2 regions of the Massilia sp. LXY-6 genome follow, and region 1 is predicted to be linked to the other one. Evidence: predicted binding sites of a transcription regulator. Region 1 holds the regulator's gene; the other holds the start of a gene.
The links. Region 1 encodes sigma-54, which starts transcription at its own class of promoters, with help from an activator protein. Its sites were predicted from a motif close to TGGCANGNAANCTGCTTT; they were not measured.
Positions count from the first base shown of each region.

Region 1 (14,715 bases):
GATGCCCACGCGGAAGCGGCGCATCAATTGGGATAAAGGTGTACGATACGCGGCTTTGCCGGCGCGGCGATCCCGCGTCAAGTCCGTCGTATCGAGACTGAACCATGACCAATACCCCTGATCAATCGCCGCTCGGTAAGCCCTCGGCCTACCAGACCCAGTACGCGCCCGAGCTGCTGTTTCCCATCCCGCGTCAACAGAAGCGCGACGAACTTGGCCTGAAGGGCACCCTGCCCTTCTTCGGCGTCGACATCTGGAACGCCTACGAACTGTCGTGGCTGAACATGCGCGGCAAGCCGCAGGTGGCGATCGCGACGATTACCGCGCCGAGCGATTCGCCCAACATCGTCGAGTCGAAGTCGTTCAAGCTGTACCTGAACTCCTTCAACCAGACCCGTCTGGCGAACACGGATGCCCTGCTGGCCCTGCTGCGCGAAGACCTGTCGAACGCCTTCGGCGCGCCGGTGCACGTGGCGCTGACCCTGCCGGAAGACTTCGGCAAACTGAAGATGGGCGAGCTGGAAGGCCTGCTGCTGGACCGCCTCGACGTCGAAGTCGACAACTATGCGCCGGCACCGGAACTGCTCAGCGCCAGGCACGACGAAGCCGCGGTCGAGGAGACCCTGGTCTCGCACCTGCTGAAGTCGAATTGCCTGGTGACGGGCCAGCCGGACTGGGCCAGCGTGCAGATTCATTACGTCGGTCCGCAGATCGACCAGGAAAGCCTGCTGCGCTACCTGATCGGCTTCCGCGAGCACAACGAATTTCATGAGCAATGTGTCGAGCGCATCTTTACCGACATCCTGCGCCACTGCAAACCGAACAAGCTGGCCGTGTATGCCCGCTACACCCGGCGTGGCGGGCTCGACATCAATCCCTGGCGCGCCAATTTCAGCACCGGCAAACCGCCCAACTTGCGCACTGCCCGCCAGTAAGATTCTGTGCCATGCGCGGGTTGTATAGAAAACCCACGCATCGCCCCCATCTAGTGTGCGTTTCCAGCGACAGAATCGTGGCATCAAAGCGACGTCACCAGCGCGTCGCGCCATGCCCCACACTGGGCAGCTTGGCAAGATTCGGCTAGAAAATACGAAAGATGGGCCTGAAATAAGCCTTTCCGTGCGCGAAATTTGGAATTTCGTAGCGGAAATTGTGCACGACTACATGAGGATCGCGAACGCCCAGTCGTACAGACGCGAAATCGAATTACACGGCCATAAAACAAGCCTATAATTCCCGCTCGCAAGCACCTGGGTGCACCGCAATACGAAGCGTGTTATGACTAATTTAAGCAAAATCCTCTCGCTCGAGAACGTTCAGCTTGATCTGGAAGTGTCGAGCAAGAAGCGCGCCTTTGAACAGGCCGGCCTGATTTTCGAGAACAACTGCGGCATCGCCCGCTCGACGGTCTCGGATAACCTGTTCGCGCGCGAACGCCTCGGTTCGACCGGTCTCGGCCATGGTGTGGCCGTGCCGCATGGCCGGATCAAGGGCAGCAAGAGCCTGAAGTCGCCGCTGGCCGCCTTCGTGCGCCTGGCCGAGCCGATTCCCTTCGAATCGCCCGACGGCCTGCCGGTGAGCCTGCTGTTCTTCCTGCTGATTCCGGACCACGTGACCCAGCAGCACCTGGAGATCCTGTCCGAGATCGCCGAACTGTTCTCGGACGAAGCGGTGCGCACCGCCCTGGCTACCGACCCGGATCCGCGCTCGGTCCACGAGCGCATCATCAACTGGCAACCGAGCCTGCAGGCCCTGGGTTGAATTTACCGAAAATTTCATGCTCCAGACTCCGCTGACCATCCAAAGGCTGTACGACGACAATCGCGACAGCCTGCAACTCGGCTGGTTCGCAGGTTTCCCCGGCGGCGAGCGCCTGATCTCGGGCGACGCGGTCTCGGCCGCCGACCAGGTCGGCCACCTGAACCTGATCCACCCGGGCCGCATCCAGGTGTTCGGGCACCAGGAACTGAATTACTACCAGCGCCTGAAAACCGGTTCGCGCAGCCACATGATCGGCGAGATGATCGCGGGCGGCCCGCCGGCCCTGATCATCGCCCAGGGCCTGGACACGCCGCCGGACATCCTCGCCATTTGCGACGAGCAGAACATCCCGCTGTTCTCGACCCCCTTGCCGGCGGCCCAGGTGATCGACTTCCTGCGCGTCTATTTATCCAAGAAACTGGCGCAGCGCGTGATCATGCACGGTGTGTTCATGGACGTGCTGGGCGTGGGGGTCCTGATCACCGGCGATTCCGGCCTCGGTAAAAGCGAACTGGGCCTGGAACTGATCTCGCGCTCGCACGGCCTGGTGGCCGACGATGCGGTAGAGTTCTCGCGCATCGCCCCGAACATGATCGAAGGCCGCTGCCCGCCGCTGCTGCAGAACCTGCTCGAAGTACGCGGCCTGGGCCTGCTCGACATCAAGGCGATCTTCGGCGAGACCGCCGTGCGCCGCAAGATGCGGCTGAAGCTGATCGTCCACCTAGTCAAGCGCGGTGCGCTGGACGAGGAAGTCGAGCGATTACCCTTCCACTTCCCGACCGAGGACGTGCTCGGCCTGCCGATCCGCAAGGTCGTGATCCCCGTCGCGGCCGGCCGCAACATCGCGGTGCTGCTCGAAGCCGCGGTACGCAATACCATCCTGCAGCTGCGCGGCATCGACACGCTGCAGGAGTTCATGGAGCGTCAACGCCAGGCGATGAGCGGCGATTAAGCGCGAGCGCCGGCCAAGAGGTGCAACAAAGTCACACATTGTTGCGGTATCATCAGCGTATGCGCATCGTTCTCATCACCGGTATCTCGGGCTCCGGTAAATCGGTTGCCCTCAATGTCCTCGAAGACGCAGGCTATTACTGCGTCGACAATCTGCCACCTCCCCTGCTGCCTTCGCTGGTGGACACGATCAATGGCGACAGCAAATGCGTCGCCATCGCGGTCGACGCGCGCAGCGCCGAGTCGCTGGTCGAACTGCCGGCCACGGTGCGTTCGCTGCGCGAGCAGGGCCATGAGGTGAAGGTGATGTACCTGACCGCCAGCACCCACTCGCTGGTGGCGCGCTTTTCCGAAACCCGCCGCAGCCATCCGCTGTCGCACGAGCTGCGTCCGGGCGAAAACCCGGCTGCGCGCCGCACATTGATCGAATGTATCCTGGAAGAGCGCGAGCGCCTGGGGCCGATCGAGAAGCTGGGCCACGTGATCGACACCTCGGAACTGTCGGCGAACAAGCTGCGCGCCTGGGTCAAGGAACTGGCCGAGGTCGAATACGCGCGGCTGACCCTGTATTTCGAATCGTTCGCCTTCAAGCACGGCGTGCCGCTCGACGCCGACTTCGTGTTCGACGTGCGCGCCGTGCCGAACCCCTACTACGACCTGACGCTGCGTCCGCTGACCGGCAAGGACGCGCCCGTCATCGCCTTCCTCGACGCCCAGCCCCAGGCCGCCGAGATGCTGGCCGACATCCGCGCCTTCGTGGCGAAATGGCTGCCCTCGTTCAAGACCGACAACCGCAGCTACCTGACGGTGGCGGTCGGCTGCACGGGCGGCCAGCACCGTTCGGTCTACATGGCGGAACGGCTGGCGGCCTACTTCGGCGATACTGAACGGGTGGTCGTCCGGCATCGCGAGCAGCACTGAAGCGTTTGCCAAGGTACCGCTAACGTATGATCGTCGTTCCGGCTAACGTATGAGCATGGGCCCCCGCCTGCGCGGGGGCGACGTAGGTGCTTACACCAACCCAGTCGCGTAATACACCCCGATCACGAAGAACACCGCCAGGGTCTTGATGACCGTGACGGCGAAGATCTCGCGGTAGGACTCGCGGTGGGTCAGTCCGGTCACCGCCAGCAGGGTGATGACGGCGCCGTTGTGCGGCAGGGTGTCCATGCCGCCGCTGGCCATCGCGACCACCCGGTGCAGCACTTCCATCGGAATGTGGGCCGCTTCCGCGCCCTTGATGAACAGGTCGGACATGGCGGCCAGCGCAATGCTCATGCCGCCCGAGGCCGAACCGGTGATGCCGGCCAGCGAGCTGACCGACACCGCGGCATTCACCAGCGGATTCGGAATCCCTTTCAATGCATCGCTCACGACGATGAAGCCCGGCAGCGCGGCGATCACGCCGCCGAAGCCGTATTCGGACGCGGTGTTCATCGCCGCCAGCAGGGCGCCGCCGACGGCCTCTTTCGAGCCCGCCGCGAAACGCCGGCTGACGCTTCGGAACGCGGTCGCGACCACCAGCAGGATGCCGAGCAGCAGCGCGGCTTCGACCGACCAGATCGCCAGCACGGTCTTGATCGTCGCCGTCACCGGGGTGTGCACGCCGGGCAGGACGTCGGACGGCACCGTGTAGGCGTCGCCGCCGTACCAGACCGGGATCATCTTGGTGAACACGAAATTGGCGACGCCCACCAGCACCAGCGGCAGCACCGCGATGAGCGGATTCGGCAGCGCTTCGCCGGACGTCTCCTGCGGCTCGTTGGCGAGCGAGCTGCCGTAGCCTTCACCCTTGGCCATCGCGGCGCGGCGGCGCCACTCCAGGTAGGACAGGCCGACCACGATGATGAACAGCGAGCCGATGGTGCCGAGCGCCGGCGCGGCCCAGCCGGTGGTCTTGAAGAAGGTGGTCGGAATGATGTTCTGGATCTGCGGGGTGCCCGGCAGCGAATCCATGGTGAACGAGAAGGCGCCCAGCGCGATCGCGCCCGGCATCAGGCGCTTCGGGATATTGCTTTGCCGGTAGAGCTCGGCCGCGAACGGATACACCGCGAACACCACCACGAACAGCGACACGCCGCCATAGGTCAGCAGCGCACACACGGCGACGATCACGGCGTTCGCGCGCGAGCGGCCGATGTAGCGGATCGCGGCCTGCACGATGGACTTCGAAAAGCCGGACATCTCGATCACCTTGCCGAACACGGCGCCGAGCATGAAGACGGGGAAGTAGAGCTTGACGAAGCCGACCATCTTTTCCATGAAGATGCCGGTAAACACCGGCGCCACGGCGGACGGGTCGGTGAACAGGACCGCGCCGAGCGCGGCGATCGGTGCGAACAGGATGACGCTATAGCCGCGGTAGGCGGCAACCATCAGGAAGGCCAGTGCGGCCAGGACAATCAGAAACGACAAATCAGACTCCATTATTGTTGTACTCGTCCGGACGCGTTGCTGCCGTCCGGACGTATCGATGCATGTCCCACAGCCCGAAGCTTCGGGCAGGGGACATTCCTTGCTTCATGCCGCGCAGGCGGCAACGAATTCATTTGCCGGCGAGCTGGCGCAGGCGGCGCGCCTTCAGGTCTTCGAGCCTGGCGTCGTCCCAGCTGTAGAAACCCTGGCCGGTGCTGGCGCCCAGCTCGCCCTTCTCCACGTGGGCGCGCATCAGCTCGAGCACGTCCTCGTCCTTGGCGAGTTCCGGCATCAGGTTGGCGCCGATGCCCATCAGGGTCTGCAGGCCGCCCAGGTCGGCGCTCTCGAAGGGGCCCATGATGCTGTAGCGCCGCCCCAGGCAGGCTTTCATGACGGCGTCCACGGTCTCGGGCGTGGCCGCACCCGAACGCACGATGTGCAGCGCCTCGCGCAGTACCGCGAATTGCAGGCGGTTGCCGATGAAGCCGGGAATGGCGGCCTTCAGCACGACCGGCTCGGCTTTGGCACCGGCCAGCAGCGCGACGCAGCGCTCGACCACCTCGGGTGCGGTCGCGCTGCCCGGCACCACCTCCACCAGCGGGATCAGGTGCGGCGGGTTCCAGTAATGCGCGACCAGGAAGCGCCCGGGCGCCGCCATGTGTTCGGACAGCGCGTCCGGCGGAAAGCCGCTGGTATTGCTGGCGATGATGGCGTGCGGGGCCATGATGGCTTCCAGCTGCGCATACAGCGCGTGCTTGGCCGTGAGGACTTCGGGAATCGCCTCGATCGCCATGGCCGCGCCGGCCAGTTCGCCCGCATCCTTCGTCACGCGCAGGCGCGCGAGCGCGGCATCGCGTGCCTGCGCGTCGATGAGGCCGGCGTCGATCAACTGGGACAGGATGTCGGCCGCCACGGCCGGGATGCCGGCAGCACGGCCGGGGTCGGCTTCCACCACCAGCGTGGCATGGCCGGCCAGGGCGAACTTCGTCGCGATGCCTACCCCCATCAGGCCGCCGCCTACGACACCGATCAAGTGATCATTTGTCATTTCGCCTCCTTTATTTCTTTATGCAAATTACATCACCCGCAAAGATAGCAGGGATGATGCATTGCGTCATCGGAAAGCGGGGACTACCGTATTTATACTAGGTGTCGCAGCGGATGCGCGTACGCCGGCCACACCGGCTCGAAGAAGCGCGCCACCATCTCCGGCGTGACGGCATCGAGCGTGGGCGGATTCCATGTCGGCGCATTGTCCTTGTCGATCACCAGGGCGCGCACGCCTTCCAGCACTTCGCCGTGCTCGAAGTTGCGGCGCACCAGCGAGCGCTCCATGCGCAGGCAGCCGGCCACGTCCATCGTGGCGCCGCGCACCAGCATCTCGCGCGTCACGCACATCATCAATGGCGAGCGTTGGCGCATCGCCGCCAGGGCTTTCTGCGCGAAGGGATGGTCGTCGCCCTCCAGCGACGACATCACCGCCTGCACGGACGCCGCGCCGAAGTGCCGGTCGACCAGCGCGCGCTGGGCCTGCAGTTCGCTGGCCCCCGCCTGCGGGGCGAACGGTGCCGCGAAGGCGCGGATCGCGGCCGCCAATTGCGCGCCCGGCGTCTTCGCGATCAGCGCGTGCAGGGCGTCCAGTTCGGTGCTTGGTACGAACACGTCGGCCAGGCCGACATGGAGCGCATCGGCGGCACCGATGGTCAAGCCCGTCAGGCCCAAGTACACGCCGAGCGCGCCCGGCGCGTGCGACAGGAAGTGGCTGCCGCCGACGTCCGGGAACAGGCCGATGTTCACCTCGGGCATCGCCATCTTCGTGCGCTCGGTCGCGATGCGCAGGCCGGTTTCCGGGCCGCCCTGGGCGATGCCCATGCCGCCGCCCATCACCACGCCATCCATCAGCGCGATATAGGGCTTCGGATAAAAATGGATCAGGTGGTTCAGCGCGTATTCTTCGGTAAAGAAGTCTTCCAGCAAGGCACTGCCGCCCATGGGCGTGGCATGGCCGGCCTGGTGGAAAAAGCGGATGTCGCCGCCCGCGCACAGGGCTTTCTCGCTGCTGCTCGTGATGACGACGGCGTCGACGTTCGCGTCGTCGCGCCAGGCCAGCAAGGTTTCCGTGAGTGCGCGCACCATCTCCAGCGACAGCGAGTTCAGGGCCTTGGGACGGTCCAGGGTAATCACGCCGGTGCCGTTCGCCACCCGGGTCTGCACGTATTCGCTCATGTCTCTTTTTATTGATTGAAAAGGAAAACGGCATTCTAGCGCCCAACAACGAAAAGGGCGCCAATGCGCCCTTCCTTACCTGTGCTGCGCCAGCGGAATCGTCACGCTGCAGCGGCAGCTTCTTCCTCTCCCCCTTCATTGGCCATGCGTTTCAGCGGCGTACTACTGTGATCCTGGAGCATCTGCTTGTACTTCTGGACTTGCCTGTCGAGTCGGTCCATCAGCATGTCGATTGCCGCGTACAGGTCGTGTGCGGCACTCGCAACGTGAACGATTTTCCCGGCAACGCGCAAGTTGATCTCGGCCTTCTGGCGTTTTTCTTTCTCGGTGAGATTGTCTATGCAGAGGATGACGTGGGAGTCGATCACTTGATCGAAATGGCGGGTGATGCGTTCGAGCTTGTTCTGTACGTATTCTCGGATTGCTGGGGTTACATCGAGATGATGTCCGCTGATAGTGAGATTCATACACACTCCTTTGAAGATGCGCTGCCTGGCATGCGCAGGTCGCGCGCCGGACGGCGTTATTGCAAGAGCTTGCTGCTAAAAATAGCTACAGGGATTTGCGGAGGCTGACGGGAGGGATCTTCAGCGCCTCACGGTACTTCGCAACCGTGCGGCGTGCGATAACCATTCCCTGTTCCCCTAGCATCTCCGCGATCTTGCTATCGGATAAAGGGTTTTTAGGGTCTTCTGCTCCTGTGAGTTGTACGATGAGGGCCCGGATCGCGGTCGAGGATGCTTCACCTCCTGCCTCGGTCGCGACGTGACTCCCGAAAAAGTACTTCAACTCAAACATGCCGTGCGGCGTCAGCATGTATTTTTGAGTTGTCACCCGAGAAATCGTGCTCTCGTGTAGACCTAGTGTATCAGCTATCTCACGTAAAACAAGGGGCCGCATGGCAACCGCGCCATGGGAGAAAAAGTTCCGTTGGCGCTCGACAATGGCTTGCGCCACCCGCAGGATGGTGTCGAAACGCTGGCGCATGTTCTTGATGAGCCACTTCGCTTCCTGCAGCTGCGCCGCCAGCTGCGACTCCGATTTCCCCTGCTTCATCAAGGCGGCGTACAGGCTGTTCACGCGCAGGCGCGGCATCACGTCGGGATTCAGCTGCACGCTCCAGCCATCCTTCGCGCGGCGCACGATCACGTCCGGCACCACGAAGTCGGAGACATCGGACGCGAAGGCCGCGCCCGGATGCGGATTGCACCGGCGGATCACGACCTGGGCTTCGCGCAGGTCCTCGTCGTCGCAGTCGAGGGCCTTCTTCAGCTTGTTGAATTCGCGCTGCGCGAACCAGGTCAGGTAGCGTTCGACGATGGTCAGCGCCATGCGCCGCGTCACCATCGGCACGCCGGGCATGCGGCGGATCTGCAGTGCCAGGCACTCGGCGGCGCTGCGCGCACCCACGCCGGGCGGGTCCATGCTCTGCACCAGCGACAGGGCGGTGCGCACTTCGTCGAACTCGATTTCCAGTTCGGCCGGCAGGCGCGCGTGCAGTTCGTCCAGCGATTCCTCGAGGTAGCCGTTGTCGTCGAGGGTGTCGACAACGATCTCGACCAGCGCGCAGTCGCGCGGCGAGATGCAGGTCAGGCGCACCTGCTCCATCAGGTGTTCGCGCAGCGAGACGGGGCTGGCTTCCAGCTGCGGGCGGCCGTCCTCTTCCTCGCCGCCGCTGCCGGAGCGGCCCGGCTCACCCCAGTCCATCTCGCGCTCGGCGCCGCCGGAGTCGCCGTTGTCGCCGTCGCTGCCTTCGGCTTCGCCGCCGCCGCCGCCGCCCTCCTCTCCCTGGCTGGACGAGGGCGGCGAGTCAGGCGTGGTGGAGGTCGACGAACCGTTGTTGATCGCGCCGTCCGCCAGCAGGCGCACGGAACGGTCGAGCGGATCGTCGAGGCGCTCGAGCAGCGGGTTGTCGCCCAGGACCTGTTCGATCTCCTGGTGCAGCTCGAGAGTGGACAGCTGCAGCAGGCGGATCGACTGCTGGAGTTGCGGTGTCAGCGCAAGGTGCTGTGATGTCTTGAGTTGCAGCGTCTGTTTCATGACTACATCCGGAAGTGTTCACCCAGGTAGACGCGGCGGACCGATTCGTTGGCGATGATATCGTCGGGCCGGCCCGATGCGAGCACCGCGCCCTGGTTGATGATGTAGGCGCGGTCGCAGATGCCGAGCGTCTCGCGCACGTTGTGGTCGGTGATCAGGACGCCGATGCCGCGCTCCTTCAGGAAGCGCACGATGCGCTGGATCTCGATCACCGCGATCGGGTCGACACCGGCGAACGGCTCGTCCAGCAGCACGAAGCGCGGATCGGTCGCCAGCGCGCGCGCGATCTCCACGCGGCGCCGTTCGCCGCCCGACAGCGACAGCGCCGGGTTCTCGCGCAGCTTCTCGATCTGCAGCTCGGCCAGCAGTTCGTCGAGGCGCTCGTCGATGCGGGCGCGGCTCAACGGCTTGCCGTTCTCGCGCTGCAGTTCGAGCACGGCGCGGATGTTCTCTTCCACCGTCAGCTTGCGGAACACCGAAGCTTCCTGCGGCAGGTAGGACAGGCCCAGCATGGCGCGCCGGTGGATCGGCAGGCTGGTGATGTCGGTGCCGTTGATGACGATGGCACCGGCATCGGCCGGCACCAGGCCCACGATCATGTAGAACGAGGTGGTCTTGCCGGCGCCGTTCGGGCCGAGCAGGCCGACCACTTCGCCGCAGGCGACCTGCAGCGAGACGTCGCGCACCACCAGGCGCTTGCCGTAGCTTTTCTGCAGTCCCTTGACGACCAGGGTGCTGCCGCCTGCGATGGCGCCGTCTGCGATGGCGCCGGCTTCTGCATGGACATCCGTCATTGCTTGGCTGCTCCCGCGGGTTGTGCCGCAGCCGGCACGGCACGGCGCGGCGCGATGATGATGGTGCTGCGGCCGCCGCCTGCCTTGCTCGCGCCGCTGGCGTCGTTGTGCACGTTCGCCTGCTCGGTACGGTTGTCGTAGGAGATGAACGGGCCGTTCACCTCGCTCGTCATGCGCTTGCCTTCGAGCTGCTTGACGACCGCGTTCGAGAACAGCTTGACCACCTCGGTGCGCTCGTCGTATTCGATGCGCTGGGCCTGGCCCTCGGTCCACAGGTCGGGGCCGCCGTCGCGCTTCTGGCGGAAGCTCGCGGTCTTGCCCGGCGCGGCCGTCAGCGTCAGCAGCATGTAGCCTTCGGGGGTTTCCTTCATCACGGCCTTGTCCGACTTAATCAGCAGCGTGCCGCGCGTCAGCACGACATTGCCGGTCAGGATACGGGTCTGGGTCGCCTCGTCGATATGGCCGTTGTCGAAGTCGATCTGGGCCTGCTTGAGGGAATCCGCCCGCTCGGCCGTGGCGGTGAGGCTTGCCAGCAGGAGCGCGGCGACAGCGAATATTTTTTTCATTGGATGCGAATCCTTTCAGGTTGTCCTGTCAGCGTGCGGCACGCGGCGGATAGATGATCCGGCCGCGCCCGCCGAGCGTCAGCTGTTGCGTGGCGTTGTTGGCGACCATGCCGACCCCGGTTGCCGAGGCGGCGCCGAGCTTCATCTCGATCGGCTTGTCGGTCTTCGAGATCTCCTCGTCCGGCAGCACGGTCAGCGCTTCGGTGCGGATGCGCAGCGGCTGCGAGGTCGCGCTGCCCGGACGCGAGATGTCGACGTTGCCGACCAGGTCGATCTGGTTCTGGTCCTGGTTGACGTTGGCGGTGTTCGCCGTCATGGTCATGTGCGGATGGTCGGTGCTCATGCTCTGCACGACCGGCTTGTCGATCACCGAGGTGTTGTCGGCCGGGCGGTGGGTCAGGCGGTTGCCCGAGATCACGTAGCGCGGCTGGCCGGTTTCCGACATACGCACGAAGCTGAAGTTGTCGATGATGTAGTCGGGATCATTGCCCACGTTGACGTTGTGCGCATCGCCGCCGCCGCGCATCACCTGCACCAGCCAGAAGCTGCCGAAGGCGAAGAACACGCCCGCCAGCATCAAGGCCAGCAGGCGCCAGCGATGCGCGGTGCGCTTGTTGACGTAGGTGGTGGTCGCCATGGCTTGCGATGGATTATCCAAAATACGGGGCCAGCGCCTGTTCGTAGGTGTCCTGGGCACGCATCACCATGTCGCAGACTTCGCGCACGGCGCCGCGTCCGCCCGGGTTCTTGGTGACATAGTGGGCGCGGTACTGCACTTCCGGATGGCCGCTCGGCACCGTGACGGCGAAGCCGACGCGGGTGAACAGCGGCAGGTCGATCACGTCGTCGCCGATGTAGCCGCACTGCTCGGCCGTCACGCCGGTCTTGGCAAGCAGCTCGGCGAAGGCGAGGCGCTTGTCGTGCTGGCCCTGGAATACGTGGGTGATCCCGAGGTCCGCCGCACGCTTGACGACGATCGGCGAATTGCGCGCGCTGATGATCGCGGTCTGCACGCCGGTGCGGTTCAGCAGCTGGATGCCGAGGCCGTCCAGCACATAGAAGGTCTTGGTGATCTCGCCGTCGGCGTTATAGGTCAGGCTGCCGTCGGTGAGGACGCCGTCGACGTCGAAGATCATGACCTTCACGCGGGCCGCGCGCTGCACATGTTCCAGCGGAGTCATCAGATCACCTTGGCGCGGGTCAGGTCGTGGATGTGCAGGGCGCCGACCAGCACGTCGTCGGCGTCGGTCACCAGCATCTGGTTGATCCGGAACTCTTCCATCACGGCGACGGCGTCGACCGCCAGCTGCTCCGGATGGACGCGGCGCGGATTCGCGTGCATGACGTCGCCGATCACCACCTTGCTGAAGTCCTGCACCTTCTCGATCAGGCGGCGCAGGTCGCCGTCGGTGAACATGCCGACCGGGCGGCCGGCGTCGTCGACGATGGCGGTCATGCCCATGCCCTTCTGCGAGATTTCCAGCAGGGCGTTGCTCAGCGGCGCGTCCAGCTTGACCTTCGGCACGGCGTCGCCGCTGCGCATCACGTCGCGCACATGGGTCAGCAGGCGGCGGCCGAGGGCGCCGCCCGGGTGCGACAGGGCGAAATCTTCCGACTTGAAGCCGCGCAGTTCCAGCAGCGCCACCGCGAGGGCGTCGCCCAGTGCCAGGGTGACGGTGGTGGACGCGGTCGGCGCCAGGTTCAGCGGGCAGGCCTCCTTCTCGACCGCGACGTCGAGGTGGACGTCGGATACCTGCGCCAGGCGCGAGCCCGGCTTGCCGGTCATGGCGATCACCGGCACGCCCATGCGCTTGACGGCCGGGATGACGACCGCCAGCTCGGCGCTTTCGCCGGAATACGAGATCGCGACCAGGACGTCCTGCGCGGTCACCATGCCCAGGTCGCCGTGCGCGGCTTCGGCCGGGTGCAGGAACAGGGCCGGCGTGCCGGTCGAAGCCAGGGTAGCGGCGATCTTGCGGCCGATGTGGCCCGATTTTCCGATTCCCGAGACCACCACGCGGCCGCGGCAAGCCAGCATCAGCGCCACTGCGCGCGGCAGGCTGTCGTCCTGCCCGAGGCGCGCGCTCAACTTGCGCATGGCCTCAGCCTCGATGTCCAGCGTCTCGCGTGCCAGCTCCAGTGCGCGCTTCGCCTGGGTCTCGTCAAAACTTGTCAACATTATTTTTTCATCGGTTACACTCATGGTGGAAGTATAGCCGAATTGCGAAAGCAAAAAACTTGCCAGATGTAACCGAGCAGACATATTACAGGACATAGCCCGCAGCCCGCATGACATCAGGCCTTGAACTAACCCTCCTCCTGCTGGGCAGCGCCGTCCTTGGCGTGGTCGCGTTCCGGATGCTCCACCTGCCCCCGATGCTGGGTTACCTGGCGGTCGGCGTGCTGATCGGGCCGCATGCCTTGAACCTGGCGGACAACGGCCCCACTACCCACGCGCTGGCCGAATTCGGCGTGGTGTTCCTGATGTTCTCGATCGGCCTCGAATTCTCGCTGGCCCAGCTCAGGGCGATGCGGCGCATCGTGTTCGGGCTCGGCCTGGCCCAGGTGACGCTGACCATCCTCGTCACGATGCTGGCCGCGCTCTTGAGCCCGCGGCTGCCGGCGCCGCTGAACATCGGCTGGCAGGCCGCGCTGGCGCTGGGAGGCGCGCTGGCGATGTCCTCCACCGCGATCGTCTCCAAGCTGCTCACCGAACGCCTCGAACTCGAGAGCGAGCACGGACGGCGCATCATCGGGATCCTGCTGTTCCAGGACCTGGCCGTGGTGCCGCTGCTGATCCTGATTCCGTCGCTGGCGCGGCCGGCCGAGGAGCTGGCGATGAACCTGGCCTGGGCCGCGGTGAAGGCCGCCGGCGTGCTGGCGCTGCTGTTGTTCTTCGGTCAGAAGCTGATGCGCAAGTGGTTCACCATCGTCGCCAAGCGCCGCTCGCAGGAGCTGTTCATGCTGAACCTGCTGCTGGTGACGCTGGGCGCGGCCTGGATCACCGAGCGCGCCGGCCTCTCGATGGCCCTGGGGGCCTTCGTGGCCGGCATGCTGATCTCCGAGACCCAGTACAAGCACCAGGTGGAAGAGGACATCAAGCCCTTCCGCGACGTGCTGCTCGGCCTGTTCTTCATCAGCATCGGTATGCTGCTCAACCTGGAGCTGGTGGTGCGGAACTGGTGGATCGTGCTGCTCCTGCTGGTGGCGCCGGTGCTGCTCAAGTTCGCCCTGATCGCCGCGCTGGCGAAGGCCTTCGGCTCGTCCGACGGCGTGGCGATGCGCACCGGCCTGGCGCTGGCGCAGGCCGGCGAGTTCGGCTTCGTGCTGCTGAACCTGGCCTCCGGCTCGAAGCTGATCGACCCGTTCCTGATCCAGCTGGTGCTGGCCTCGATGGTGCTGTCGATGCTGGCCGCGCCCTTCGCGATCGCCCACAGCGACAAGATCGTGATGAAGATGGCGTCCAACGAATGGATGCTGCAGTCGCTGCAGCTGACCCAGATCGCCAGAAACACGATGGCGGCGCAGAAGCACGTGATCATCGCCGGCTTCGGGCGCAGCGGCCAGAGCCTGGCCACCCTGCTGTCGGAAGAAAAACTGCCCTGGTATGCGCTCGACCTCGATCCCGAACGGGTCCAGGAAGCGCGCGCGGCCGGCGCCAACGTCTCCTACGGCGACTGCTCGCGCAGGGAGGCCCTGATCGCGGCCGGCATCAACCGCGCCAGTGCCCTGGTGATCACCTTCGCCGACACCCGCCTGGCGCTCAAGGTGCTGCACCTGGTGCACGAGCTGGCGCCGGCACTGCCGGTGATCGTACGCGCCCACGACGACACCGAGCTCGACGTCCTGAAAAAGGCCGGCGCCACCGAGGTGGTGCCGGAAGCGCTGGAATCGAGCCTGATGCTGGCCTCGCACGCGCTGGTGGTGATGGGGGTGCCGCTGCGGCGCGTGGTGCACCGGGT
Region 1 covers NZ_JBKFGF010000021.1:121,747-136,461, reverse strand. Annotated here, with positions in the region: gene queF (NADPH-dependent 7-cyano-7-deazaguanine reductase QueF) at 105-935, shown strand; gene ACI48D_RS11010 (PTS sugar transporter subunit IIA) at 1,279-1,761, shown strand; gene hprK (HPr(Ser) kinase/phosphatase) at 1,778-2,713, shown strand; gene rapZ (RNase adapter RapZ) at 2,773-3,633, shown strand; gene ACI48D_RS10995 (GntP family permease) at 3,724-5,127, opposite strand; gene ACI48D_RS10990 (3-hydroxyacyl-CoA dehydrogenase family protein) at 5,258-6,175, opposite strand; gene ACI48D_RS10985 (enoyl-CoA hydratase/isomerase family protein) at 6,268-7,353, opposite strand; gene hpf (ribosome hibernation-promoting factor, HPF/YfiA family) at 7,455-7,820, opposite strand; gene ACI48D_RS10975 (RNA polymerase factor sigma-54) at 7,906-9,393, opposite strand; gene lptB (LPS export ABC transporter ATP-binding protein) at 9,396-10,187, opposite strand; gene lptA (lipopolysaccharide transport periplasmic protein LptA) at 10,184-10,753, opposite strand; gene lptC (LPS export ABC transporter periplasmic protein LptC) at 10,782-11,390, opposite strand; gene ACI48D_RS10955 (KdsC family phosphatase) at 11,404-11,934, opposite strand; gene ACI48D_RS10950 (KpsF/GutQ family sugar-phosphate isomerase) at 11,934-12,932, opposite strand; gene ACI48D_RS10945 (monovalent cation:proton antiporter-2 (CPA2) family protein) at 13,043-14,715, shown strand, end outside.

Region 2 (14,715 bases), on a different contig from region 1:
TTCTATGTCCGACATCCTGAACAAGATCCTGGCAGTAAAGGCCGACGAAGTCGCCGCCGCCAAAAAACACCGCGACCTGTACAGCCTGCGCCGCGAAGTCGAGGGCGACAGCGAACTGCGCGCCAAGCTGCGCGGCTTCGAAGCAAGCCTGCGCCGCAATATTGAGGCGGGACGTGCCGGCGTGATCGCCGAAGTGAAGAAAGCCTCGCCGTCGAAGGGCGTGCTGCGTCCCGACTTCCAGCCGGCCGCCATCGCCGAAAGCTATGCGAAGGGCGGCGCCTCCTGCCTGTCGGTGCTGACCGATGCGCAATTCTTTCAGGGTTCCGCGGACTACCTGAAGCAGGCGCGCGCCGCCTGCGAACTGCCGGTGATCCGCAAGGATTTCATGGTCGACCTGTACCAGGTGTACGAAGCGCGCGCGATGGGCGCCGACGCGATCCTGCTGATCGTCGCGGCCCTGGACCACGGCCTGATGGCGGAACTCGAAGCCTGCGCCCAGGAACTCGGCATGGATGTGCTGGTCGAAGTACATGACGGCGACGAGTTGAATGCTGCGCTGCGCCTCAACACGAGGCTGCTGGGCATTAACAACCGCAACCTGCGCACCTTTGAGGTCACGCTGGACACCACCATCGGCCTGCTGCAGAATATTCCGGCGGAGCGCCTGGTGGTCACCGAGTCGGGGATCCTGGCGCCGGCCGACGTCAAGCGCATGCGCGATGCCAACGTGCATGCCTTCCTGGTGGGCGAAGCCTTCATGCGCGCGCCCGATCCCGGCACGGAACTGCGACGTTTATTCGACTAGAAGGAATCTCGAAAAACCGTCGCGAGCAGCGGCAGTGCCGGTCGGGAAAAGCGGGCCGGCAATGCACCGCGCAGCAGGTTTTTGGAGATTCCGGTCATGAAAACGACTATCCGCACGAACCTGGTCTTCACTCCGATGTTATTGGCAGGCTTGAGCGGATGTTCGAGCGTGACGACGGTGGCGACCACCGTCGGCTCCTCGATCGAACACGTTGCCGAGCGGATCGTTCACCCCTTCTCTCCCGCCCCCGCATCGAAACCGGCGCCCGCCGGCCTCGACGACTACAAGACCCAGGTCGCCCAGCACGTGGTGCAGCACAATCCCGACCGGACCTTCAGCGGCAAGCTGCCGCCGATGCTGCCGGCCATCGTCGTGCTCGAGATTACGGTGGATGAAAACGGCGGCTTGCAGGACGTCGCGGTGCAGCGCTCGCGCGACCCGGATGCGTCCGAGGTCGCGCTGGCCTCGATGCGGCGCAGCACACCCCTGCCGCGGCCGCAGCGGCTGGCCTTGCGCACCGGTTCGCTGACCTTTTCTGAAACTTTCCTGTTCGACAAGGACTACCGCTTCCAGCTGCGCAGCCTGGCCGGACCGCAGACGGCGGATTAACTCGCGCTGGGCCGCTTGACCGTTGCCGTCTTGCGCGTGCCCGGCGCCACGCCGATGGTGACGACCGGCGCGACGCAGCCCTGCAGGGTCAGCTCGAAGCGCATCAGCTCGTCGCGGCGGAAGGCGTGCACGGGAACGGTGTCGCCGACGCGGTAGCGCGCCAGCAATTGGTCCAAATTGGATGGGGCGCCGTTCACGCGCAGGCCATCGAGCGCGATCACGATGTCGCCCGCCGACAGGCCGGCCTGGTGCGCCGCGCCGCCTTCGTGCACCTGGTTCAGCTTGGCGCCCAGCGGGTCGCGGCCGACGCCGATGTTCAGCGAAGGCTTGGCGTTCTTGCGCTCATCGACGAGCTTGATGCCGAAGGGAGCGTACAGTTTCGCCAGCGGAATATCCTCGGTGCCGCGCACGTAGCGGTCGAACAGGGATTTCAGGCGCAGGCCGCTGACTTCGTCGAACAGCGCTTCCACGTCCTTCTCCGTTACGCCGCGGCCATCGCCGGAAGCGCCGGCATAGAAATCGCGACCGTAGCGTTCCCACAGCGCGCGCATCACGTCGTCCAGCGATGCCGCGCCGCCGGTCTTGGCGCGGATCGTCAGGTCGAAGGCCAGGCCGACCAGCGAACCTTTGGTGTAATAACTGATGATGGCGTTCGGCGCGTTCTCGTCCTGACGGTAGTATTTGGTCCAGGCGTCGAAGCTCGATTCGGCCACGCTCTGCTTGGTGCGGCCGCTGCCGCGCAGGACGCTGCCGACGGTCTTGCCGAGCAGCTTGAAATAAGTCCCCTCGCTGATGATGCCGCTGCGCACCAGCATCAGGTCGTCGTAGTAGCTGGTGAAGCCTTCGAACAGCCACAGCAGCGGGGTGTAGCTCTCGGCCTGCAGGTCGTAGGGCGCGAACACGGCCGGCTTGATCCGCTTGACGTTCCAGGTGTGGAAGTACTCATGGCTGCACAGGCCCAGGAAGGTCACGTAACCCTCGCTGCGTTCGGCCGTCTTTGGCGCGGCGGTGCTCGGCAGGTCGACGCGTGAGCAGATCAGGGCCGTCGAGGCGCGGTGTTCCAGGCCGCCGTAGCCGTCGCCGACCGCCATGGTCAGGAACACGTAGCGCTCGATCGGCGCCTTCTTGGTCTTCGGCTCGAAGAAGGCGATCTGGGTTTCGCAGATGGCTTTCAGGTCCTGCCGCAGGCGCTCCATGTCCAGGTTGGGCACGCGCCCGGTGACCACGATGTCGTGCTGGATGCCGTGGGCATGGAAGCTCGCGAGCGCGAAGTCCCCCATTTCCACCGGATGGTCGATCAGTTCGTCGTAGTCGGCGGCGAGATAGGTCCCGAAGCCGTAGCGTTTGGCGCCCAGTTCGGGCAGCGAGGTCGCCACGCGCCAGCCGGCTGCCGCCGGGTCGCCGGGGCGCTGGATGTCGACCTGGTGCGGCGCCGCGTCCTGGCCGAGCACGCGCAGGAACACGCTGGTGCCGTTGAAGAAGCCGTGGCTCTGGTCCAAGTGGGCGGCGCGCACCGACAGGTCCCAGGCATACACCTCGTAGTGCAGGGTCAGCGGACCGGCAACCGGGGCCGCGCGCCAGGTGTGCTTGTCGAGCTTGGCCAGTTCGACCGGCTGGCCACCCGACTCGGCGCGGATGCGAACGATGTTGCGCGCGAATTCTCGGATCATGTAGCTGCCCGGGATCCAGGCCGGCAGCGCGAACACCTGGCCTTCGGCGGCGGGTAGCGCCACCGTGACGCTGACGTTGAACAGGTGGCCCGCCAGGTCCTTCGGCACGATGGTGTACTGGACCGCGGCCTGCTTCTTCTGATTTATTTTTTTCATGGTGTGAACAATCGCTCTCTTATTCGCCGTAGTGTAATCGGATTCTTTGGCAAGAGGGAGTTCGAACCACTTACAAATCGGTAAGGATGTCAATATCCCGGAAGATGCCCGGGTCGGTCACCTCGACCTCGCTGACGGGGCAGGTTTGCAGCAGTTGACGCGCGCCCTGGTCGCCGCTCAGCGCCAGCAAGGCTTCCAGGTGGACGCGCCCGAAACCGACCGGATTGCCGCGCCGGCCACCCATCACGGGTGCGGCGATCGGGGCCCCGGCAGCCAGCGCGTCGGCCAATGCCTGCAGCGTCGACGGGTCCACATACGGCATGTCGCCCAGCGCCACCAGCCAGGCAGCGGGGTCATACGGGAGGGAGTGGCGCAGCGCGTGCACCAGCGATGCCGCCATGCCGCTGTCCGCATCCGGGCACACGGTGACTTCGCAGCCGGCCGCGGCCAGCAGCGCGCCAACGCCGCCGTCATCCGGCGGCACCACGGCAATCACGGTGGGGAGAACCGCGAGCAGCTTGCGCGCGCTGGCGACGGCCACCGGGTCGCCGCCGGCTTGCGCAAGGGGCTGGAGCAGCTTGTTGCGCTGCCCCAGCGGATCGAAGCGACGCCCCCTGCCGGCCGCCATCAGGATGCCAACGGGGAGAACGCGCATGATCAGCTTGACGCCAGGTCGAACGGCAGCTTGCGCAGCCGCTTGCCGGTCAGCTTGAACAGGGCGTTGGCGAAGGCCGGCGCCAGCGGCGGCAGGCCCGGCTCGCCCATGCCGGTCGGCGGGTCGTTCGACGGCACCACGTGCACCTCGACCTGCGGCATGTCGTTCATGCGCGCGACCGTGTAGTCGCCGAAGTTCTGCTGCTCGACCACGCCATCCTTCAGCGTGATCGCGGCGCCCGGCAGCGTGGTGCCCAGCGCCATCAGCGCGGCGCCCTGGATCTGGGCTTCGATGCTGAGCGGGTTCACCGCCAGGTTGCAATGCACGCCGGCGGTCGCCTTGTGCAGGTGCGGCGTGCCGTCCTTGATCGAGGCCTCGACCACGTAGGCGACCACGGTGCCGAAGGATTCGTGCACGGCCACGCCCCAGGCATGGCCTTTCGGCAGGGTCTTCCTGCCATAGCCGGACTTCGCCACCGCCAGGTCCAGCGCCGCATGGTGGCGCGCGTGCTTCGGGTCGATCAGCTTCTTGCGATACGCGACCGGGTCAAGCCCCGCGGCATGCGCCGCCTCGTCGATCAGGGTCTCCATCACGAAGGCGGTGTGGGTCGAGCCCACCGAGCGCCACCACAGCACCGGCACGTTGGCGCGGGCAATGTGGGCCGACAGGTTCAGCGGTACGTCATACGGTTCGCCCATGCCCTCGACCATGGTGCTGTCAACGCCATTCTTGATCATGAAGCCTTCGAAGGGCGTGCCGGCGGCGATCGACTGGCCGACGATGACGTGGTCCCAGGCCAGGATATTGCCCTGGGCGTCCAGGCCGATCTCGGCGCGGTGCAGGTGCGAAGGCCGGTAGTAGCCGCCCTTGATGTCGTCCTCGCGGCTCCAGATCATCTTCACCGGGCCGCTGTGCCCTGCCGCCTTGCAGGCCTTGGCGATGTTGACCGCCTCGACCACGAAGTCCGAGGTCGGCACTGCGCGCCGGCCGAAGCCGCCGCCTGCCATCATCGTGTGCAGGGTCACCTGCTCGGGCTTCAGGCCGGCCGTTTTCGCAGCAGCAAGCTGGTCGCCGGTCTGGAACTGAGAGCCGACCCACAGCGTGCAGCTGTCATCCTTCAGGTCGACCGTGCAGTTGATCGGTTCCATCGGCGCGTGCGCCAGATAAGGGAACTCGTAGACGGCCGAGATCTTCTTCGCGGCCGTGCCCAGCTTCGAGGTATCGGCCTGGCGCGCCACTGCGCCCGGGGTCTTCGCCAGTCCGGCAAATTCGGCCAGCTGGGCGGCGGAATCGAGCTTGCCGACGCTGCCGGTATCCCACTCGACCACCAGCGCGTCGCGGCCCTGCTTGGCCGGCCAGTAGCCTTCGGCGATCACGGCGATGCCGCGTCCGCCCCGGTCCACCGGAATCTCCAGCACGTCGATCACGCCGCGGATCGCCCTGGCTTTCGAGGCGTCGAACTTCGCGACCTTGGCGCCGAACACCGGCGGATGGGCGACCACGGCGACGGCCAGCTTGCCGCCTTCCGGCTTGAAGTCGAGGCCAAACTGCTGGCGGCCGCTGGACTTGGCGCGCGCATCCAGTCGCTTCATCGGCTTGCCGATGTAGCGGAACTGCTTCGCATCCTTCAGGGTGACGGTTTGCGGCACCGGCTGCTTCATCGCGGCGTCGGCCAGCGCACCGAAGCTCGCCTTCTGGCCCGCCGGGCCGACCACGATGCCCTTGGCAACGCGGCACTGGCCCGGATTCACCTTCCACTGCTCGCTTGCTGCCGCGACCAGCATCGCGCGGGCGCGGGCGCCGACTTCGCGGTACTGGGTGAAGGAGTGGGCGATGGTGCCCGAGCCGCCGGTGATCTGCATGCCGAAGGCCGGGTCCTTGTACACGTCGGCGGCCGGCGCCAGTTCGGCGCGCATCTGGCTCCAGTCGGCGTCGAGTTCGTCGGCGATCACCATCGGCAGCGAGGTGTGCACGCCCTGGCCGAATTCGAGACGGTTGACGATCACGGTGACGCTGTTGTCCGGCGCCACGCGCAAGAAGGCGTTGGGCGCGTAGACGACCGGCTTCGCAGCATCAGCGGCGCGCGCCATCCGTCCGCTACCCGGCAGGACGAAGCCCAGCACCAGCCCGCCGGTGGCGGCCGCGCCGGCCTTCAGGAAACCGCGGCGCGAACTGATGCCCAAGGCACCCACCGCGGCGCCAGATGAGCCCGCGTTCTTGAACCATTCTGCTCGCATGTGGACTCCTTAGGCGACAGCGATTGTTTTAGCGGCATCCTTGATGGCCGCGCGGATCCGTTGATAGGTGCCGCAGCGGCAGATGTTGCCGCTCATCGCGTTGTCGATGTCCGCATCGCTCGGCGCCTTGTTCACGCGCAGCAGCGCGGTGGCGCTCATCACCTGGCCGCTCTGGCAGTAGCCGCACTGCGGCACGTCGTGCTTGACCCAGGCGTCCTGCACGGCCTTGCCGACCTTGTCGCTCTCCATCGCCTCGATGGTGGTGATCTTGTGGCCGGCAGCGCTCGCAATCGGCGTGATGCAGGAACGGATCGCCTCGCCGTCCAGGTGCACGGTGCAGGCGCCGCACAGGGCAGCGCCGCAGCCGAACTTGGTGCCGGTCATGTCGAGATTGTCGCGCAGCGCCCAGAGGATGGGCGTGGAGGGATCGGCGTCGACCTGCAGGTCGCGCCCGTTGATGTTCAGAGTGACCAAGTACTACTCCTGGTTTTGGACATTGCTTCTGTTTTTATATAGCCGAACGTAACAGGGCCTCGGAAAACCGTAGCGAGCGGCAGCAGGTGTGGCCAAGAAGCGCAGCTGTACTGACGGCACAGCCGGTCCGCCGCAGCGGAGCATCGCCGAGCTCGGCGCCCCCGCCGCACCTGCAACGCGCAGTAGGTTTGCCGAGGCCCCATCCACTACTGCTTGATCGATTCAAGCTTCTTTTCGATCGTCGGCAGGTCGACCGCACCCGGGATGCGCGAGCCGTCGGCGAAGAAGATCGCCGGCGTGCCCTGAATCTTCAGCTTCTGCCCCAGCGCCAGGATCTTGTCGTTCGGCGTCTCGCAACTGGCCGGGGCCGCCGGTGCGGCCTTGCCGCCGATCATCCAGTCATCCCAGGCCTTGCTGCGGTCCGCCGAGCACCAGATGTTCTTCGACTTCACGAACGAATCCTCGGACAGGATGTTGTACATAAAGGTGTAGATGGTCACGTTGTTCAGGTCCTTCAGCGCGGTCTGGCGCAGGCGCTTGCAGTAGCCGCAGTTCGGGTCTTCGAACACGGCGATCACGCGCTTGCCGTCGCCCTTGACCTGCTTGATGGCGTCCTTGAACGGCAGGTCCGAGAACTTGATCTTGTTGATGTCGTCGATGCGCTCGCGGGTCAGGTCGCGCGTGGTCTTGGCATCGTAGACGTGGCCGATGACCAGGTATTCGCCCTTCTTGTCGGTGTACAGGATGTCGCCGGCGACGCGCAGTTCGTACAGGCCGCCGTAGGGCGTTTCCTTGATCGATTCGATCTTGGCCCCGCCCAGGCGCGGCTCGATGTTCTTCTTGATGGTGGCCTCGACCGAATTCTGCGCGCCGACGCAGGACGTGATGAGGCCGGTCGCCAGCAGGACGGCGAGTTTGGTCTTGACCATGAACTTATTCCTTAAAAATTATTTACCCATCGCGTGGGCGATCAGTCTGCGCTTTACCAAGGGCAACTTATCCAGCAAGTTTAAGCCCAAATTGCGGATCACGCGTACGGGTTCGAGGTTGGCGCCGAACAAACGTTCGAGCCCATCGGTGGCTAGCTGCATGAGGAGGATGTCTTCCTTGCGCGCCCTGGCGTAGCGTGCCAGCACGCGCTCGTCGCCGATGCCGTGCTGCGCTTCGCGTTCGTTCACGATGCGCAGCAGGTCGACGATGTCGCCGAAACCGAGGTTCATGCCGTGCCCGGCCAGCGGATGCACGGCGTGGGCGGCGTCGCCGATCAGGGCCACGTGCGGCGCGACGATCGCATGCGGGCGCACCAGCGCCAGCGGGATCGCCTTCACCGCTTCCGGCTGCAGGGGCTTGAGCAGCCCGAGCTGCTTTTCGGAGTATTCGCCGAGGCGGATCGCCAGCTCGCCGAGCGACTCGTCCATGATGGTGTCGGCCAGGGTTTCCGGCGCCGACCAGACCAGCGACACTCGATTGCCCGGCAGCGGCAGCAAGGCGATGATGCCCTCCTTGCAAGTGAACCACTGGTGGGCGACGTTGTGGTGCGGCTTCTCGCAGGAGAAGTTGGCGACGATGGCGTGCTGGTGGTAGGAACGGTAGTCGATGCCGATGTCGCACTGGCCGCGCACCCAGGATTCACGGCCGTCGGCCCCGAGCAGCAGCTGGGCTTCGATCGGGGCCCCCTCTTCCAGTTCGACTTTCGCGCCGAGCGGGCTGCAGCTCAGCCTGCAGGCGCGGCCGCTGACGACGTCGACGTTCTGGGCGAAGCGCAGGGCCGCGTCCAGCGCACTGTTCAGGTTGCTGTCCTCGACGATCCAGGCCAGCGTGCCGGTATGGGCGCCGAAGGCGTCGAAGCCGAGCTGGCCGCCCTGCTCGCCATCGCCCTTGACGTCCATCGCGTCGACCGGCGCCACGCGCGTCATGTCGAGCGCTCCCCAGACCTTCAGCGAGGCCAGCAGCTTCTGCGCCGTGTGGTTGAGCGCGTACACGCGCACGTCCCACGGTTTGCCGCCACCGGAAGACGAGGATCCGGACGTCTCTTCCGCGCCCGGACGCGCGGGCGGCACCAGCAGGGTGACGCTGTGCCCGGCCTGGGAAAAGCCCAGGGCGGCGGTCTTGGCGATCGCGCCGTTGCCGACGATGCAGACGTCGCTACGGCGCCCGTCGGCACGATAGGGTGCGGAGGAAGAGGTCGGTGTAGTCATGGGGACATTATAGCCTCTTGCACTTGGGCGGCTCCGCCAGCCTGTGCCAGGTCCGCGGCCCGGTTCTTAAAAAATTGCCGCTCGGGACTTGCGGCCTTGAAAACCGCTGGCTATAATCATGCCTCTCTTGGCCTGGTAGCTCAGTTGGTAGAGCAGAGGATTGAAAATCCTTGTGTCGGTGGTTCGATTCCGCCCCGGGCCACCAAGAATTCAGAAGTACACCAAAAACGCTGCCTTCGGGTGGCGTTTTTTGTTTTTGACTCCTTATTTCACCTGGATACTGCCATGACAACGCTCCTCCCGCCCTGCCCTTCCTGCGGCTCCACGCTGACTTACGAGGACGGCTCCGGCAACTACGTCTGCCCGGAATGCGCGCATGAATGGCCGGTCAAGGCCGAGGCGGCCGCGGACGAAGCGGCGCGTGTATGGCGCGATGCCGCCGGCAACGTGCTGCAGGATGGCGATTCCGTCACCGTCATCAAGGACTTGAAACTGAAAGGCGGAGGCGGCGTGGTCAAGCAAGGCACCAAGGTCAAGAATATCCGCCTGGTCGACGGCGACCACGACATCGACTGCAAGATCGACGGTTTCGGTGCCATGAGCCTGAAATCGGAATTTGTACGGAAGAGCTGAACGCAGGAAGCAGGGATTGAGAATCCTTGGGTCGGTGGTGCGATTCCGCCACGGGCCACCAAGAATTCAGCAGCAAGCAAAGCGCCACCTTCGGGTGGCGTTTTTGTTTTCAGTCTCCGCATCCCCTTCCCGTCCTGTTCGGCTCGCTAGTGCGATCCGTACTTCGCATTTTCATGAATAAATTTTAATGTTTCTTACTATTAATTTTTGAGTAAGATAGTCTTGCATGGACACGAAGTTAAAACACATTAACCAAAATCGATAACGGAGACCGTAATGACACTGCGTAAAAAAGCGCTTGTACTTGTATGTTGCGCCGCCGCGCTTGCCTGCGCCAACCTGCACGCCAATGCCGCAACCGGCACGCAGGCGGGAACATCTTTCAAGCTTGAAGAAGCCACGATCGCAGACATCCACGCCGCAATGAAAGCGGGCAAAATCACTTCTGCGGAACTCGTCAGGCAGTACCTGGCGCGTATCGACGCCTATGACCAGAAAGGCCCGAAGCTCAACAGCATTATCCTGCTCAATCCGCAAGCAATGAGGGACGCGCAGGCGCTCGATGCGGAATTCAAGAAAACCCATCATTTGCGTCCGCTGCACGGCATTCCCGTCCTCTTGAAAGACAACGTCGAAACTGCCGGCCTGCAAACCACCGCCGGTTCGCTCAGCCTGAAAGGGTATGTCCCGCAGAACGATGCCTTCATTGCGAAGAAGCTCAAGGAGGCTGGCGCCGTGGTGATCGCCAAGACCAATCTGCATGAGTTCGCGGTTTGGGGCGAAACCGTCAGCTCGCTGGGCGGCCAGACCCTGAATCCCTACGACCTGACCCGCACTCCCGGCGGCTCGAGCGGCGGCACCGGCGCTGCTGTCGCCGCCAACTTCGGCACCGTGGGGATTGGCACCGATACCATCAACTCGATCCGTTCGCCGTCATCGGCAAACAGCTTGGTCGGCATCCGCCCGACAAAAGGCCTGGTCAGCATCGCCGGGATCGTCCCCTACTCCTATACCCAGGACGAGGCAGGCCCGATTACCCGTACCGTGACCGATGCCGCAAAAGTGCTGGATGTCGTTGCGGGCTACGATCCGAAAGACGCGGTCACGGCGGGCAGTGTCGGCAATCAGCCGAAGACTTACACGGCATTCCTGGACGCGAACGGCTTGAAAGGTGCGCGTATCGGCGTGCTGAAGAGCTTTTTTGGAAACGGGCCGGAGCATACCGAAACAAACAGGGTCATCGACCAGGCAATCGAATCCATGCGCAAGGCGGGTGCGACGATTGTCCCGATCGAAGAGCCGATCGACGCGAACGAACTGGTCAACAAAGTGAGTGTCCACCTGTACGATCTCGAAAAGGATCTCGACTCCTACCTGCGCACGCTGCCGGCTGACGTCGGGGTGCACTCCCTGAAAGAGATTATTGCTTCCGGCAAGTATCACAAGGGCATTGAGGCAAACATCAAGAATGCCGTTGCCCTGGATGCCAACAGCGTCGAATACAAGAGCCGGCTGATCGGCCGCACCGACCTGCAAACGAAAATCCTGAAGATCATGGCGGACAATAAGGTTGACGTTGTCATGTTCCCCCATCAGAAACGCCTGGTTGTTCCGGTGGGCGAAACGCAAGTGGAACGCAACGGTGTGCTGGGTGCAGTGAGCGGATTCCCTTCGATCGTCGTTCCGGCCGGTTTCTCGACACCCACGGCCACCGCCCCGGTCGGTGTGCCAGTTGGCATGGAAATGCTGGGCCGCCCCTATTCGGAACCAATGCTGATCAAGCTGGGCTACGGGTTTGAGCAACATACCCATGCCCGCAAAGTTCCGGCCTCCACCCCTGCTTTATAAATGATCGGTACGACAAAAACGCCACCCTCGGGTGGCGTTTTCGTATCAATCGTATCAATCGTATCAGTGGAAGAACAGGTAGAACAGAACCAGCACAATGGCGGGAACGCCGAGAATCCATGCCAGGAAATATTTGCCCATGATCGTGCTCCTTTCAAGGTTGTGCGATGAGTACGGTTCCATCATGCCTTGAGCGCATTCCATTGTCCGTACGCTAATACACAGTACGCACAAGCGGAAACGCGGAGGTTTTCGCACAGGACTACAATGGCCGGGCAGTTCAATACCGATTCGCGCACTGAAACATTCACTGGAGACTCCCATGAAATCAGTCAGCCTTGGTTCTGCAATCCTGCTCGCCCTGTTCTCCCTGTCCGCGCACGCGGCCGATCCACCGGTCAAGAAAATGAACGGCATGCTGGTCGACTCGAAAGGGATGACGGTCTACACCTTCGACAAGGACACCGCCAACAGCGGCAAGAGCGCCTGCACCGGCCCTTGCGCGACCAACTGGCCGCCCGTTCACGCCGACGGCGCCACGATGGCCGCCCCCTACTCGACCGTCACCCGCGACGACGGCAGCAAGCAGCTCGCTTACCACGGCAAGCCGCTGTACACCTTCGCCAAGGACAAGAAGCCGGGCGACAAGGCCGGCGACAAGGTGAAAGACGTGTGGCACGTCGTCACCGACTAGTGCTCGTGCTCGGCATGGCCGCTGCCCAGCCCCATGCCGAGCCCCGTCTCCATTCCTGAACCGCCGCCCGCACCGCCACCACCACCTCCCCCGCCGCCCTTGCCGGCTGCCGCCCCGCCCTTGCCGCGGGCACCACCTTATCAGCAACCCTCAATTATATTCGTACAAATATATCTAGGTCGGCAGTGCGTCTTGCCACTGTTCAGAAGATAAGAATTCTTAAGCGAAATACTTTTGGTTAGTCGAAAAATCTTACACAGTGTAGATGTTGAACATTGAGCGCTTATGCTAAGTGCTTGAATCCTTTTGACTTGTATTTACTGGCCCGTTTTATGCATCAGGATTAATCCGTAACACGTGCGTCCTTCCACTACACGTCATGACTCGAAAGGAATCGCCATGAAATCCCTTGCTTTGAAATCGGCACTCGCAGCAGTCATCCTGGCCGGCAGTGCGCCGGCCTTCGCTGGTTTGATCTATATGCCAGGCACGCAAACGACCGGCACCGGGCTGGGAGCGGTGAGCACCCTGGCCACAGTCCAGGACAATAACCGGCCTGGCGGTACGGATAACGGCACCGAATCCGGTTGCGTGACCTTCAATGGCTTCAAAAATGGCCAGCTCGACAAGCCACTCTATGACTGCCAGATGGGCCTGCAGGGCGGCGACAATACCGCCCTGAACCAGATGCAACTGGCCAACGAGGTGAAAGTGGCTTCCGCGGTCGGTTCGCTGCAGAACGCCGGCCAGCTGGCCATCGTGGTCAACGTCAGCGAAGGCGGTGCCAGCCCGGCGACGCTGACGGATCTTTACATGAGCCTGTACAACACCAGTATCGCGGATCCGACCAAGGCACAGATGAATTTTGCCTATACTGGCCCGGACCTCATGATGACCGACACGGGCGGCATCGGCCAGTCGGGCCAATACCTGTTCATCCTCGACCCGACCCAGGCCGCCGCGGCCGCCGCCTGGTGCCCGGTCCTGAGCCAATGCGTGATCGGCGGCGGCCTGCAGTTCGCCGCGGGAACCAACGATGCGACGCCGGACACCATGTATGTGACGTCGTATGTTTCGGGAACCCCGGTGCCCGAGCCGTTCTCGCTGGCCCTGGTCGGCGCCGGCCTGTTCGGCCTGGGCATGGTGCGCTCCCGTCGCCGCTAGCGCACCACCTGCAGCTTGACCTGCTTGCCGTCGCGATAGGTGTACAGCGTCAGCGCGGCGTCGTGCAAGTCGCCATTGGGATCGAAGGCGATATCGCCGGTGACCCCGTGGTACCGGATCTTTGCCAGCGCCGGCAGGAACTTCGCCGGGTCGGTCGAATTCGCCTGCTGCATGGCGCTGGCGAACACCATCGTGGCGTCATAGGCGTACGGCGCGTAGGTCTGCAGCGGCATCTTGTAGCGCTGGCGGTAACGCTCGGCGAAGGCGGCCGCCGCCGCCTCCTCCCCGGCGCCGCTGACCCCGCCCGCCACCACGCAGATCACCTTGCCGTTGCCGAGCGCATCCCCGGCAAGCTGGGGCAGCTTTTCCGAGCACACGCCGTCGCCCGAGACGAGTTTCGCGTCGATGCCGAGCGCCTTCATCTGCTTGAGCATCGGTCCGGCCACCGCATCCATCCCGCCATAGAAGATCACGTCCGGCTTATGCGCGCGGATCTGGGTCAGGATGGCGTTGAAGTCGGTCGCCTTGTCGCTGGTGAACTGGCGGCTGACCAGCTGCGCGCCACCCACCGCCTTCACCCCTTTCGTGAATTCGTCGGCCAGGCCCTGGCCGAACGCGGTGCGGTCGTCGATCACCGCGATCTTGTTCGCCTTCAGCGTCTTGATGGCATATGCCGCCAGCGTGCGCCCCACCAGGCTGTCGCTGGCGACCACGCGGAACGCCGTCTTGTAACCCTGGCGGGTGTACAGCGGCGTGGTCGCGGCCGGTGAAATCTGCGGAATTCCTGCGCTGTTGTAGATCTTCGAGGCCGGCACCGTGGTGCCCGAGTTCAGATGGCCGACCACCGCCACCACGCCGTTGTCGACCAGCTTCTGCGCCGCCGCCGTGCCCATCTTCGGGTCGGCGCCGTCATCCTCGGCCTGCAGCACGAACCGGACCTTTTTCCCGCCGATGACCGGGCCTTTCGCGTTCAGGTCGTCGATGGCCATGCGCGCCCCGTTCTCGATGTCCTTGCCCTGGTGGGCGCCGGTGCCCGACAGCGGCGAGACGCTGCCGATCCTGACCTCGGCCTGCGACTGGGCCTGCACGGAGGGCGCGGCCAGGGCCAGCAGGCAGGAGAGGATCGCGGCGGAACGGACGGGAAACGGTGGGCGCATGGCATTCCTTTCGATGGGATGATCGATTGTAATGCCTGCGGCGGTTCGCGCCATCGTCGGGATTTTTTACACCCCTGTCCGGCGCGGCGGGCGCCAGGCAGCCGGCACAAGATTTGCTAGCTCTACAGTACCAATAATCACATACTGGAGACAACGTGCACATCCATCGCGTCCTGCGCAGTTCCACCCTGGCCATCGTGACCGCCTTTTCGCTGGGGGCCGTGGCCGCGCCCGCCTCGGCAACGACTATCCTGTTCGTAGGCAACAGCTTCACCTACGGCGATCCGGCCGGCGGCGCCCCGCTGGTGAAGGATTACCGTCCCGCCACTGTGACCGACCTGAACGGCAGCCATATCGGCGGCGTCCCATCCCTGTTCAAGGCCTTCACGCTGCAGGCGGGCCTGAACTACGACGT
Region 2 covers NZ_JBKFGF010000056.1:11,356-26,070, forward strand. Annotated here, with positions in the region: gene trpC (indole-3-glycerol phosphate synthase TrpC) at 5-805, shown strand; gene ACI48D_RS22330 (energy transducer TonB) at 902-1,414, shown strand; gene ACI48D_RS22335 (M61 family metallopeptidase) at 1,411-3,240, opposite strand; gene ACI48D_RS22340 (nucleotidyltransferase family protein) at 3,311-3,895, opposite strand; gene ACI48D_RS22345 (molybdopterin cofactor-binding domain-containing protein) at 3,898-6,132, opposite strand; gene ACI48D_RS22350 ((2Fe-2S)-binding protein) at 6,142-6,606, opposite strand; gene ACI48D_RS22355 (DsbC family protein) at 6,813-7,535, opposite strand; gene ACI48D_RS22360 (FAD-dependent monooxygenase) at 7,554-8,804, opposite strand; tRNA gene ACI48D_RS22365 (tRNA-Phe) at 8,934-9,009, shown strand; gene ACI48D_RS22370 (zinc ribbon domain-containing protein YjdM) at 9,090-9,437, shown strand; tRNA gene ACI48D_RS22375 (tRNA-Leu) at 9,432-9,498, shown strand; gene ACI48D_RS22380 (amidase family protein) at 9,714-11,285, shown strand; gene ACI48D_RS22385 (COG4315 family predicted lipoprotein) at 11,608-11,979, shown strand; gene ACI48D_RS22390 (PEP-CTERM sorting domain-containing protein) at 12,379-13,143, shown strand; gene ACI48D_RS22395 (branched-chain amino acid ABC transporter substrate-binding protein) at 13,140-14,300, opposite strand; gene ACI48D_RS22400 (PEP-CTERM sorting domain-containing protein) at 14,456-14,715, shown strand, end outside.
Region 2: ACI48D_RS22390 (PEP-CTERM sorting domain-containing protein) is a predicted target of sigma-54. The motif match lies at 12,301-12,318, and genes of this name have one in related genera.